DNA from 3 places in the Mesorhizobium album genome. Region 2 is predicted to be linked to each of the others. Evidence: predicted binding sites of a transcription regulator. Region 2 holds the regulator's gene; each other region holds the start of a gene.
The links. The regulator PhoB, encoded in region 2, activates phosphate uptake and scavenging genes when phosphate is short. The targets are predictions, from matches to a motif close to TGTCATNNANCTGTCAT.

Region 1 (4,303 bases), on a different contig from region 2:
GCGTGCGCCGCGCGCTGGAGCGGCTGCCCGACAGTTCCGTCTACGAATACCCCACCGACACCGGTCAGGTGATCAAGGTGAAGATCAGTGTCGATCGCGAAAAGCGCGAGGCGACGGTCGATTTCACCGGCACCTCGAAGGTCGAGAAGAACAATTTCAACGCGCCGGAGCCGGTGGCGCGAGCCGCCGTGCTCTACGCCTTCCGCGTCATGGTAGAGGACATGATCCCGATGAATGCGGGATGTCTCAGGCCGATCAACATCGTCATTCCCGACGGTTGCATGCTCAAACCGTCCTACCCTGCCGCCGTCGTTGCCGGCAATGTCGAGACCTCGCAGCACGTCACCAACGCGCTGTTCGGCGCCATGGGCGCGATGGCCAACGCGCAAGGCACGATGAACAATCTCACCTTCGGCAACAAGCAATACCAGTATTACGAGACGATCTGTTCCGGCTCGCCCGCGGGCCGGATGAATTCGGGCCGCGGCTTTGCCGGCACCTCCGGCGTCCACACTCATATGACCAACTCGCGGCTGACCGATCCCGAAGTGCTGGAACTGCGCTTCCCCGTGGTGCTGGAGGACTTCCACATCCGCCAGGGCTCCGGCGGCAAGGGCAAGTGGAACGCCGGCGACGGCACCAAGCGCACCATCCGCTTCCTGGAGAAGATGGAATGCGCCATCTTATCCTCGCACCGCAGCCGGCCGCCCCAGGGCCTCAACGGCGGCGGCGATGGCGAGGCAGGCTCGACCAAGATCAGGCGCAACGACGGATCGGTCGATGTGCTGAAAGCCTGTGACCAGACCACGCTCGACGCCGGCGAGGCCGTCATCGTCATCACCCCGACGCCCGGCGGGTTCGGCAAGGCGTGAGCGACGCGCCGACCCGGCGCAATCTGTCAGCCGTCGTGCACTTTGCCGGCTTTGCAGGCCACGGCGGAGGATGCGTTTGCGAACGACCCAGGCTTCTCGACACCAAGCAAATGGCCGCCTGGAAATGCGGTGACGGTGGCATTTGCCCAGCCTGCCTCTGATGGCATTCGCCGCTTTATCCAGGCAATCATGGGCTTTTCTATCCGCTCGTGAACACGCCAAGACGCTAATAGCGAGACGAGGATGGCAACCACGATGATCACATTCGGCTCAACTGGATAGAAGACCCACATGATCGCGAGCGCGGATATCAAAATCGGATGCACAAGGTAGAGCGAATACGAAGCCTCGCCGAGATAGGTCCACACGCTCTGTTGAGCTCGGAAGTGCATGGTGCCGTATACGATAAGGACAGCGGGGATCCCGAGAACGGCTATGCGCTGGAGATTTTCCTCACCGGTCAGAAAGAGCCCGGTATGGCCGTTTGGGATAACCTCCAACCAGGCTGTAAAGAAAAGGGCTACAACCCCCAACGGCAGCATGCCAAAGCCCCACCGAACCTTGCCGATCCTGGCGATCGCCACGCCAGCGATGAATTCGAGAATGATCGGGTTGCCAAGAAATTGAAAAACAGGGCCGGCCCAACGAAGCAGAAATGCACCGATGAAAATGGCCCCAAGGGCATATAGCCATCGCCGATCGCACAGGACGAGCGCAACCGCGGCATAAAACAGCATCTCGAAGCATAGTGTCCACGCCACGCCGAGCGCAGGCGCCGCCATCTGGTCCGTTGCCGGCCACAGGAACAGCGTGGCCAGTATATTGCGCCAACACAGTCCAGGGCCGATGGCCATCATCGGCAGCGCCGGAATGCTGCACAACAGGTAGATTGGGACGACCCTGAGCACTCGTGCCTGGATGAACTCGGCGGCTGTTCTGCCAGGGGCCACCGTCGCCATGATGACACCGGAAATGACGAAGAAGATGTCGACGCCGGCTGAGCCCACGAGTGCGTATTGGTAGGGAACTGCTCCGACGCCGGAAATCCGCATCGCGGATTGCACCGCATGCAGAAACAGGACCATCGACGCGGCTACAAACCGCAACGTTTGAAGCGACCAGATCATAATTTACTAATGTAGCTAGCGCTAAACAATAATACCATAATGTATCAGTTAAGTTAGCGACGACCCCTATCCGCGAATAAAGCCCAAATACGCACGGAATGTTGTTATAGGCAGAAAACTTCCTATTTTTCCTTTAAACAAATCTAAGAATATCGAGTGGATTTGATTGGCAAAGGCAAGTCCCGACGAAGGAATGGCGGCGGCCAAAGCCGATAGGAGTTTCACAAGCTGCCGCGCCAACCGCCAGAAGGAGCAGTCCCTGATCAACGGCTTCCAGATGGCTGGATGAAACTCTGATGCCGGATTCCTAAGTGAGCTCGGGCGAAGGTGCCCGGCGATTTTGCGTCCTACCTAGCGGCAAGTCGACGTCAACAGACTGTCACCTGCCTGTCATGACGCTGCGCTACCCGCTTGCGCCAACGCAAACGGGGAATCACTTCGCCATGTCGGATGTTTCGGGAGAACTCGTTTTTCGCCGTGGCAAGGAAGTCGGAAAAGCCGTCTATCAGAACCGCGCGCTGTCGAAGGACGGCATTTCCGAGCGGCTTTTCGCCTTCCTGTTTTCCGGTCTTGTCTATCCGCAGATCTGGGAAGACCCGGACGTCGATATGGAGGCTATGCAGCTTAGCGCCGGGCATCGCGTCGTCACGATCGCGTCGGGCGGCTGCAACATTCTGGCTTACCTCACCCGCACGCCCGCCCGGATCGACGCGGTCGACCTCAACGCGGCTCACATCGCGCTGAACCGCATGAAGCTGGAAGCGGTCCGCCACCTGCCGTCGCAGGGCGACCTGTTCCGTTTCTTCGGCGCCGCCGATACCAGCCACAATTCCCAAGCCTACGACCGCTTCATCGCGCCGCATCTCGATCCGGTGAGCCGCCACTACTGGGAGCGCCGGAACTGGCGCGGCCGTCGCCGCATCTCGGTCTTCGACCGCAACTTTTACCAGACCGGCCTGCTCGGCCTGTTTATCGCCATGGGCCATCGCGTGGCAAAACTGTTCGGTGTCGATCCGGCCGGCATCATGAAGGCCGAGAACATTGGCGAGCAGCGCCGCTTCTTCAACGAGGAACTGGCGCCGGTCTTCGACAAGAAGCTTTTGCAGTGGGCAACCTCGCGCAAGGCTTCGCTGTTCGGCCTCGGCATCCCGCCGGCCCAGTACGACTCGCTGATCACCTCCGGCGACGGCTCGATGGCGAGCGTCTTGAGGGCGCGGCTGGAAAAGCTCGCCTGCGACTTCCCGCTGAAGAACAACTATTTCGCCTGGCAGGCCTTCGCCCGCCGTTATCCAGAACCGGGCGAGGCTGCGCTTCCCGCCTATCTGGAAAAGCGCAACTACAAGACGATCCGCGCCAACATCGATCGCGTTGCCATCCACCATGCCAACCTGATCAAATTCCTCGCTGGCAAGGATGCAGGCTCGGTCGATCGCTTCGTCCTGCTCGACGCGCAGGACTGGATGACCGACGACCTGCTCAACGATTTGTGGACCGAGATCACCCGCACCGCCTCGGTTGGCGCCCGCGTGATCTTCCGCACTGCGGCCGAACCCAGCCTGCTGCCGGGCCGCGTCTCCAACTCCCTGCTCGACCAATGGCACTATGATAGCGAGGCCTCGCGCGAATTCTCGGCCCGGGACCGCTCGGCGATCTATGGCGGCTTCCACCTCTATGTGAAGCGCGCCGCATGAGCACGACTGAGCTGCCGGCCAGCCATGCCGAACTGATGGACGGCGTCTATCGCTGGCAGCGCCACATCTACGACCTGACCCGCAAATACTATCTGCTCGGCCGCGACCGGCTGATCGAAGGTCTCGACGTGCCGCAAGGCGGCACCGTGCTGGAGCTTGGCTGCGGCACCGGCCGCAACATCGTGCTTGCCGCCCGCCGCTATCCGGATGCCCGCTTCTTCGGTCTCGACATCTCGGCCGAGATGCTCGAAACCGCGAATGTCGCGATGGCCCGCGAAGGTCTGGCGGCGAGGGTCAGCCTGGCGCGCGGTGATGCCACCGACTTCGACGCAAAGGCGCTGTTTGGCAGCGCGCGCTTCGATCGCGTCTTCGTGTCCTATTCGCTGTCGATGATCCCCGGTTGGGAAAAGACCGTCTCGGCAGCATTGGCTGCCCTTGCGCCAGGCGGCTCGCTGCATGTCGTCGATTTCGGCCAACAGGAAGGCCTGCCGCGCTGGTTCAGGGCATTGCTGCGCGGCTGGCTGCGGAAATTCCATGTCGAGCCGCGTGCTTCGCTGCGCGACGTCCTCGAATCGGAATCCGAACGGACCGGCGCGACCTTCCATTTCAGGAC
Region 2 (4,303 bases):
ATACGCTGACCATGCCGCGCGACGAGCTGATTGGCGAATGCACAGCAATCGTCCGGCGCCGGCTGGAGGACCCCGACCTCGATGTCGGCAGCGTCGCCCGCATCGCCATGGGCATCCAGGGCATCACCGATTCTCATGCCCGCGCCATGCTGTGGTCGCCGATCACGCCGCTGACCGATATTCCCTTCGCCGACATTCTGGAAAAGGAATTCGGTATTCCGGCCACCATGGAGAACGACTGCAACATGATGGCGGTGGCGCTGCAATGGCGCGATCCCGACCGCTATCGCGACAATTTCATCGCCATCCTGCTCTCGCACGGCATCGGTATGGGTCTGGTGCTGAAGGGCGAGCTCTTCACCGGCACGCATTCTTCCGGAGGCGAGTTCGGGCACATGATCCACCGTCCGGGCGGCGCGCTCTGCCGCTGCGGACGCCGCGGCTGCGTCGAGGCCTATGCCGGCAACTACGCCATCTGGCGCAATGCCAAAGGGATGAGCGAGAACTCCGAGCCGGTCGACGTCAGCGATGCCGACATGCGGGCTCTTGCCGCCAAGGCGCGCGAGAGCGCCGGACCGGAGCGCGAAGCCTACCGCAAGGCCGGCGAGGCGCTCGGCTTCGGCCTTGGCAACCTGTTCGCGCTGATCGACCCGGCACCGGTCGCCATGGTCGGCGTCAGCGCCGCGGCGTTCGACCTGATAGAGCCGGCGCTGCGCGAGGCCATCGCCCAGACCGCAGGCGGCCAGCATTCGAAGTCGATCTCCTTCGACACCGAGCCGAACGAATTGCCGCTCATCCGCGAAGGCTGCGCCATGCGCGCGCTCACCTTCGTCGACCAGGAGATCTTCGCGCCGGGCGTCCATGCGAGGACCGGTGCAACCGGGAAGAACGTCGCCTGATCAGTCTTCCCTGATCGCGTAGCCCGCCCCGCGAATGGTGCGGATGACATCGGGCATGCGGCCGTTGTTGACCGCCTTGCGCAGACGCCCGACATGCACGTCCACCGTGCGTTCGTCGATATAGATCGTCTCGCCCCAGACATTGTCGAGCAGCTGGCTGCGTGAGAACACCCGGCCGGGATGCCGCATCATGAATTCGAGCAGCCGGAACTCGGTCGGGCCGAGCCTGATCTCGCTCTTCTTGCGGTAGACGCGGTGCGATTCACGGTCGAGCACGATGTCGCCGACCTTGAGCACGCTGGACAGCACCTCCGGCTTGGCGCGGCGCAGCAGCGCCTTGACCCTGGCCATGAATTCCGGCGTCGAGAACGGCTTGACCAGATAGTCGTCGGCACCCGTCGAGAGGCCGCGCACCCGGTCGCTTTCCTCGCCGCGCGCCGTCAGCATGATGATCGGCAGCCGCTCGGTCTCGGGCCGCATCCTGAGGCGACGGCAAAGCTCGATGCCGGAAACCGCCGGCACCATCCAGTCGAGCACCAACAGGTCGGGCACGTTCTCCTGCAGGCGGATCTCGGCTTCGTCGCCACGGGTCACCACCTCGACCTGATAGCCCTCGGATTCGAGGTTGTAGCGGAGCAGCACCCCCAGCGGCTCCTCGTCCTCCACCACCATGATGCGTGGCGCGATCATTTGGCAGTCACCTTCGTTGTCAGGCCGCCGGCGCCGGCATCGCCGTCTCGTCCTGCTTCGGACGATTCGCGGGCAATTGGGTGCCGGTCAGCACGTAATAGGCGTTCTCGGCGATATTGGTGACATGATCGCCGATGCGTTCCAGATTCTTGGCGCAGAACAGGAGATGCGTGCAAGCCGTGATGTTGCGCGGATCCTCCATCATGTAGGTCAGGAGCTCGCGGAAGACGGAGGTGTATTTCACGTCGACGCGCTCGTCGTCGTTCCTGAGCTTGGCGAGCGCCGTGGCGTCGCCCGCCGTGTACTCCTCGATCACGCCCTGGACCTGGATCAGCACCAGCTGCGCCATCGAATCGATGGAGTGCGAAAGGTCGCGCGGCGCGGTGCTGACGCCGACGGAGCCGACGCGCTTGGCAATGTTTTTGGCGAGATCGCCGATGCGTTCGAGGTCGCCGGCCATGCGGATCGCGCCGACCACGTTGCGCAGGTCGTCGGCCATCGGCTGGCGCTTGGCGATCAGCGTGATGGCGCGGTCGTCGAGCTCGCGCTGCCTGGCGTCCATGATGGCATCGTCGGAGACCACGCGCTGCGCCAGCGCGTTGTCGGAATTGAGCAGAGCCTTGGTCGACGCGCCGACCATGGAGCCGGCAAGATCGCCCATGTCGCGGATGAGCCGGCTGATCTGCCTCAAATCCTCGTCGAAGGAAGCGACGGTATGTTCGGCCATGATGAATGTCCTCGTATGAACTCAGCCGAAGCGGCCGGTGATATAGTCCTGCGTGCGCTTCTCGCGAGGCGAGGTGAAGATCTTCTCGGTGCGGTCGAACTCGACCAGCTCGCCGAGATACATGAACGCCGTCTGCCGCGACACGCGCGCCGCCTGCTGCATGTTGTGGGTGACGATCACGATCGTGTAGTCGGCCTGCAGCTCATCGATCAGCTCCTCGATCTTGGCGGTCGACAGCGGATCGAGCGCCGAAGCCGGCTCGTCGAGCAGAATGACTTCCGGCTTCACCGCCACGGTGCGGGCGATGCAAAGCCGCTGCTGCTGGCCGCCGGAGAGGCTCTGGCCGCTGGCGTTGAGCTTGTCCTTGACCTCGTTCCAGAGCGCGGCGCGCTTCAGCGCCGACTCGACGCGGTTGTCCATCTCCGCCTTGCTGATCTTCTCATACAGCCTGACGCCGAAGGCGATGTTCTCGTAGATCGACATCGGGAACGGCGTCGGCTTCTGGAACACCATGCCGATCTTGCTCCTGAGCAGGTTGAGGTCCTGCGACCGGTCGAGGATGTTCTTGCCGTCAAGCAGCACCTGGCCCTCTGCGCTTTGCTTCGGATAGAGCTCGTAGATGCGGTTCAGCACGCGCAGCAGTGTCGACTTCCCGCAGCCCGACGGCCCGATGAAGGCAGTGACGCTGCGTTCGGGCAATGACAGGTTGATGTCCTTCAGCGCCTTCGACTGGCCATAGTAGAAGTTGAGGTTCTTGACTTCGATCTTGGCCTTCTCCACGGCGGTGTCGGCTACGTTCAGATCGGTGGACAACATCGGTTTCATCTGTCCTCTCTGCGTCCGGTGAGGCTGCGGGCGAAGATGCTCAGCCCGAGAACCGTCAGGGTGATTATGAGTGCGCCCGTCCAGGCCAGTTGCTGCCATTCCTCGTAGGGGCTTAGGGCGAACTGGAAGATGGTCACCGGCAGGCTGGCCATCGGCGCGTTGAGATTGCTCGACCAGAACTGGTTGTTGAGCGCGGTGAAGAGCAGCGGCGCCGTCTCGCCGGAAATGCGGGCGATCGCCAGCAAGATGCCGGTGACGATGCCGGAAAGTGCCGCGCGATAGGCGACCGAGCGGATCACCACCCAGCGCGGCGCGCCGATGGCGGTGCCGGCTTCGCGCAGCGCGTTGGGCACGAGGTTGAGCATGTCCTCGGTGGTGCGCACCACGACGGGGATCACCAGGATGGAGAGCGCCACCGCGCCGGCGATCGCCGAGAAATGGCCCATCGGCCGCACCAAAAGCTCATAGACGAACAGGCCAACGATGATCGAGGGCGCCGACAACAGGATGTCGTTGATGAAGCGCACCACAGTGGTGAGGCGCGAGAAGCGCCCGTATTCGGCCATGTAGGTTCCGGCGAGCACGCCGATCGGCGTGCCGACGAGGATGCCGATGATAGTCATGATGATGCTGCCGTAGATGGCGTTGAGCAGGCCACCGGCGTCGCCGGGCGGCGGTGTCATTTCGGTGAAGACCGACAAGGAGACGCCGGAGAGGCCCTTGTAGATCAATGCGCCAAGGATCAGCGCCAGCCACGCAAGACCGATGCCCGCCGCGATGACGCACAGCGCCATCATCACGGCATTCTTGCGCTTGCGGCTTTGGTGGAGCGATGCGGCGGTCGACATCGGTCAGGCTCCCGTGCGGCTATCGATGCGCAACAGCATGTAGCGTGCGAGCGCGAGGATGATGAAGGTGATGATGAACAGGATCAGGCCGAGCGCCACCAGCGAGGAAGTGTAGATCGAGCCGTCGGCCTCGGTGAATTCGTTGGCGATGGTCGCCGAGATCGTCGTGCCCGGGGCAAACAGCGAGGCGCTGATGCGATGCGCGTTGCCGATGACGAAGGTGACCGCCATCGTCTCGCCGAGCGCGCGGCCGAGGCCGAGCATGACGCCGCCCATGATGCCGACGCGGGTATAGGGGATGACCACGCGCCGGG
Region 3 (4,303 bases), on a different contig from region 2:
CCGGCATCGAGGTCAAGTCGAAGACCGACACGGTTCCGTTCACGCCTTACGCCACCATCAAGGACGCGTTCGGCATGATGGTGTTCCTGTTCGTCTTCGCCTATTTCGTCTTCTACCTGCCGAACTATCTCGGCCACCCGGACAACTATACGGTCGCCAACCCGCTGAAGACGCCGGCCCATATCGTTCCGGAATGGTACTTCCTGCCGTTCTACGCGATCCTGCGCGCCATCACCTTCAACATCGGGCCGATCAACTCCAAGCTCGGCGGCGTGCTGTGCATGTTCGGCGCCATCGCCATGCTGTTCCTGGTGCCCTGGCTCGACACCTCGAAGGTGCGCTCGGCGGTCTACCGGCCGTGGTACAAGCTCTTCTTCTGGCTGTTCGTGGCCGACGCCATCCTGCTCGGATGGCTGGGGTCGCAGCCGGCGGAAGGCTCTTACGTTTTCATGGCGCAGATGGCGACGCTGTTCTACTTCGCCTTCTTCCTGGTCGTCATGCCGGTGCTCGGCCTGATCGAGACGCCGCGGCGCATGCCGAACTCGATCACCGAGGCGGTGCTGGAAAAGAACAAGCGGGCCGGCGGATATCCGGCAGGCGCGGCGGCCGCGCCGGAAACCAAGGGCTGAGAATCTGAGGGGATTTGGCATGAAGAAGATTCTCACCTCGCTGGCGCTGCTTGGCCTGGTGGCCGCGGGCACCGCAGCCATCGCCGCGGAAGAGCATAACCCGGCAGCACCGACGCATTTCCCGATCAATGAGCCGAAGGAAATGAGCTGGAGCTTCGCCGGCCCGTTCGGCACCTACGACAAGGCCCAGCTGCAGCGCGGCCTGAAGGTCTACAAGGAAGTCTGCTCGGCCTGCCATTCGATGAACCTGGTGGCGTTCCGCACGCTGGAAGGCCTCGGCTATTCGGAGGCGCAGATCAAGACGCTGGCCGCCGGCTACACGATCCATGACGGCCCGAACGATGCGGGCGACATGTTCGACCGACCGGGCAAGCCGTCGGATCACTTCCCGGCACCGTTCCCGAACGACCAGGCCGCCGCCGCGGCCAATGGCGGCGCCGCTCCGCCCGACATGTCGCTGCTTGCCAAGGCGCGCGGCGTCGAGCGCGGCTTCCCGCGCTTCATCTTCGACATCTTCACCCAATACGCGCAGGGCGGCCCGGACTATATCCACTCGCTGCTCACCGGCTACGACCAGACGCCGCCGGCCGGCATGGTTATCCCGGAAGGCACGCACTACAATCCGTACTTCCTGTCCGGCGTGTCGCTGAAGATGCCGAAGCCGCTCTCGGACGGCCAGGTGACCTATGACGACGGCTCGCCGCAGACGGTCGACCAGTATGCCCGCGACGTTGCCGCCTTCCTGATGTGGGCAGCGGAGCCGCATCTGGAGGAGCGCAAGAAGACCGGCTTCCGCGTGCTGGTGTTCATGTTCCTGTTCGGCGCGCTGGTCTACATGACCAAGCGCAAAGTGTGGGCCGACGTGCCGCACTGATCCGCAATCGGCAGCAAAGCTTCGAAGGGCGCCGCGGGCGCCCTTCTTCATTCGCGATGGCGCCAACGGCTGCCCATGTCATATGGCCGTCACCGCAACCGGCGATCCTGCGTTGCTCTCACCAAAGGATCGCGCCCTATGAAAAGATTTGCGCCGCTTGCAGCCCTGCTGCTTGTTCTCGTTGCCGGCACCACCGTCCGCGCCGAGGACGCCCAGCCTTTCGTCACCAACAAGGACATCGACCTGACGATGATCCTGCCACCGCCTCCTGCCAACGATTCGGCCGAGACAAAGGCCGAACTGGGTGAAGTCCTGAAAGTGCAGGTGACGCGCACCCCCGAGATGGAGGCGCGTGCCAAGGCCGATGCCGAGGAAGACGTCTGGCGCTTTGCCGACGTCATGGGACCGAAGTTCAATAAGGAGACACTGCCGAAGTTCGCCGCCTTCTTCGATCGCGTCACCGCCACAGAAGGCGCGGTCGTCGACCCCGCCAAGGATGTCTGGAAGCGCCCGCGCCCGCACCAGCTCAGCGATCTCGTCAAGCCGATCGTGAAGCTGTCGAACTCCGGCTCCTGGCCGTCGGGCCATGCGACGGTCGGGACCATGATGGGCATCATTCTGTCCGACATGGTGCCGGAAAAGCGCGCCGAGATCATGGCGCGCGCCGCCGAATATGCCCACAATCGCGTGGTCGGCGGCATCCACTATCCGTCCGATGTCGAGATGGGTAAGATCTCCGGCAGCGTCATCGCCGCGGTCCTGCTCAGCCGTCCCGATTTCAAGGCCGAATACGAGGTGGCGCGCTCTGAGCTGCGCTCCGACCTCGGCATGTGATCCAGCCTCGGTAGGCCTGTCCGAGAGGGCGCCTTCGGGCGCCCTTTTTCATGCGCCGAAGGCGAAGGGCCGGGCGGCGCCTTCCATACGGCCTTGCCGCTAACGGTGAGACGCAAGGCCGCCGGAGATCTGAGCGTGGGCATGGGACAAGGCAGGCGATGCCAATCCTTTGCCGGATGCGCTTGTCTCCGGCGCTGCATCGCGGTAGCCGTTGCGGGTTGCGTCGCGCCGAGATGTGCGGACGTTCTTTATAGCCGATAGCTGACAGCCTGACACGCGGAGAGCCCGTCTCATGAAATCCTCGCTCGAAGACACGCTCCTTGCCGCGATCCGCACCATCCCTGACTATCCGAAGCCGGGCATCCTGTTTCGGGACATCACCACGCTGCTGAGCGACGCACGCGCTTTTCGCCGCGCCATCGACGAGCTGGTGCATCCTTATGCCGGGCTGAAGGTCGACAAGATCGCCGGCATCGAGGCGCGCGGCTTCATCCTGGGCGGCGCCGTGGCGCATCAGCTTTCGGCCGGCTTCGTGCCGATCCGCAAGAAGGGCAAGCTGCCTTACGAAACCGTGCGCGTCGCCTACAGCCTCGAATACGGGCTGGACGAGATGGAGATGCACAAGGACGGCGTCTTAGAGGGCGAGAAGGTGATTGTGGTGGACGATCTGATCGCCACCGGCGGCACGGCTGAGGCGGCGGTGAAGCTGCTCAGGCAGATCGGTGCCGACATCGTCGCCGCCTGCTTCGTCATCGACCTGCCGGACCTTGGCGGGCGGCAGAAGCTGGAAGCGCTCGGCGTGCCGGTGCGGACGCTGATCGGGTTCGAGGGGCATTGAGGCGCCTCTTCCTTCTCCCCTTGTCGGGTGAGAAGCGGTCCGCTTTAGCGGACGAAAAGCCAATTGCTTTGCTTTTCGAGCTTCGAACGCCCTGAGCCTGCGAAGGGCCGGGTGGCCGATCCACCCCCGGCCGGGTCCCCGCTGCTTCGAAGCGTCCCGGCGTTCGCCGGCCTTTCATCATGCCAGTGGCACGATGAATTCGCTTCGCGAACCGGCTGCTCACCCCACAAGGGGAGTAGGAGAGGTGCCGCTACTCCACCTTCACCAGTACCGCGCTGTCGAACTCGATGACCTTGTCGCCGGTCGAGTCAAAACCTTCCGAGCGCAGCGTGAGCAGGCTCCAGCCGGGGCGCCCGGCAAGCGGACGGTGCGCGAGCGCGGTGCGCGTGAAGGTCACCGTCTCGCCGGCATAGACCGGCTTCAGCCATTTCAGGTTGCGAAAGCCAGGCGAAGGGCCGAATTCGGGCTGCGGGCCGGGGCCGATCCAGCGCACGCCCTCGGTCTCCATGCGCTTTGCGAGGTTGTATTTCATCCAGGTCGCGGCGGTGTGCCAGCCGGACGCGCAGAGCCCCCCAAGCACGCTCTTCTTGGCCGCCTCCTCGTCGACATGGAAGACCTGCGGGTCATATTTGCGGGCAAACGCCTTGATCTCGTCAGCTTCGAACTTGTGCGAGCCGAGTGTGACGGTTTCGCCGATCAGGAAGTATTCATCCAAAGTCATAATTGGCCCTGTGCGACACCACGCGCGAGGAACATGCCGGTGTTTTCCAGCTCGAAGACGCATTCGCCGCGCTGGTTGAAGAGTTCGCTGCGCATGCTGACGAAGCCGAGTTGGGGCCGCGATTTGGACGGGCGCTTGGAAAGCACGGTGACCTTGCCGGTGAGCCGGTCGCCGGCCAGAACAGGCTTCTTCCATTTCACAAGGTCAATGCCCGGCGAGCCCTGCGAGGTCGAATCGAGCAGGAAGGCGTCGCACAGCATGCGCATGAACATCGCGCAGGTGTGCCAGCCCGAAGCCGAGAGGCCGCCCAGGATGCTCGCCTTGCCGGCCTCCTCGTCGAGATGCATGGGCTGGGCGTCGAATTCGCTGGCGAATTCGATGATCTCGGCGGCGCTTACATTCTTGCT

Region 1: the regulator PhoB is predicted to act here: its motif matches at 2,366-2,382, upstream of RFN28_RS13300 (BtaA family protein).
Region 3: the regulator PhoB is predicted to act here: its motif matches at 1,580-1,596, upstream of RFN28_RS23615 (acid phosphatase).

What each region holds. Positions count from the first base shown of each region.
Region 1 is NZ_JAVIIW010000013.1:53,777-58,079, reverse strand. Features, by position in the region: gene RFN28_RS13310 (hydantoinase B/oxoprolinase family protein) at 1-872, shown strand, start outside; gene RFN28_RS13305 (acyltransferase family protein) at 899-1,999, opposite strand; gene RFN28_RS13300 (BtaA family protein) at 2,392-3,690, shown strand; gene RFN28_RS13295 (class I SAM-dependent methyltransferase) at 3,687-4,303, shown strand, end outside.
Region 2 is NZ_JAVIIW010000012.1:133,920-138,222, reverse strand. Features, by position in the region: gene RFN28_RS12905 (ROK family transcriptional regulator) at 1-899, shown strand, start outside; gene phoB (phosphate regulon transcriptional regulator PhoB) at 900-1,589, opposite strand; gene phoU (phosphate signaling complex protein PhoU) at 1,609-2,316, opposite strand; gene pstB (phosphate ABC transporter ATP-binding protein PstB) at 2,338-3,141, opposite strand; gene pstA (phosphate ABC transporter permease PstA) at 3,138-3,989, opposite strand; gene pstC (phosphate ABC transporter permease subunit PstC) at 3,993-4,303, opposite strand, start outside.
Region 3 is NZ_JAVIIW010000031.1:62,692-66,994, reverse strand. Features, by position in the region: gene RFN28_RS23625 (cytochrome b) at 1-629, shown strand, start outside; gene RFN28_RS23620 (cytochrome c1) at 649-1,503, shown strand; gene RFN28_RS23615 (acid phosphatase) at 1,642-2,337, shown strand; gene RFN28_RS23610 (adenine phosphoribosyltransferase) at 2,630-3,175, shown strand; gene RFN28_RS23605 (MaoC family dehydratase) at 3,426-3,896, opposite strand; gene RFN28_RS23600 (MaoC family dehydratase) at 3,893-4,303, opposite strand, start outside.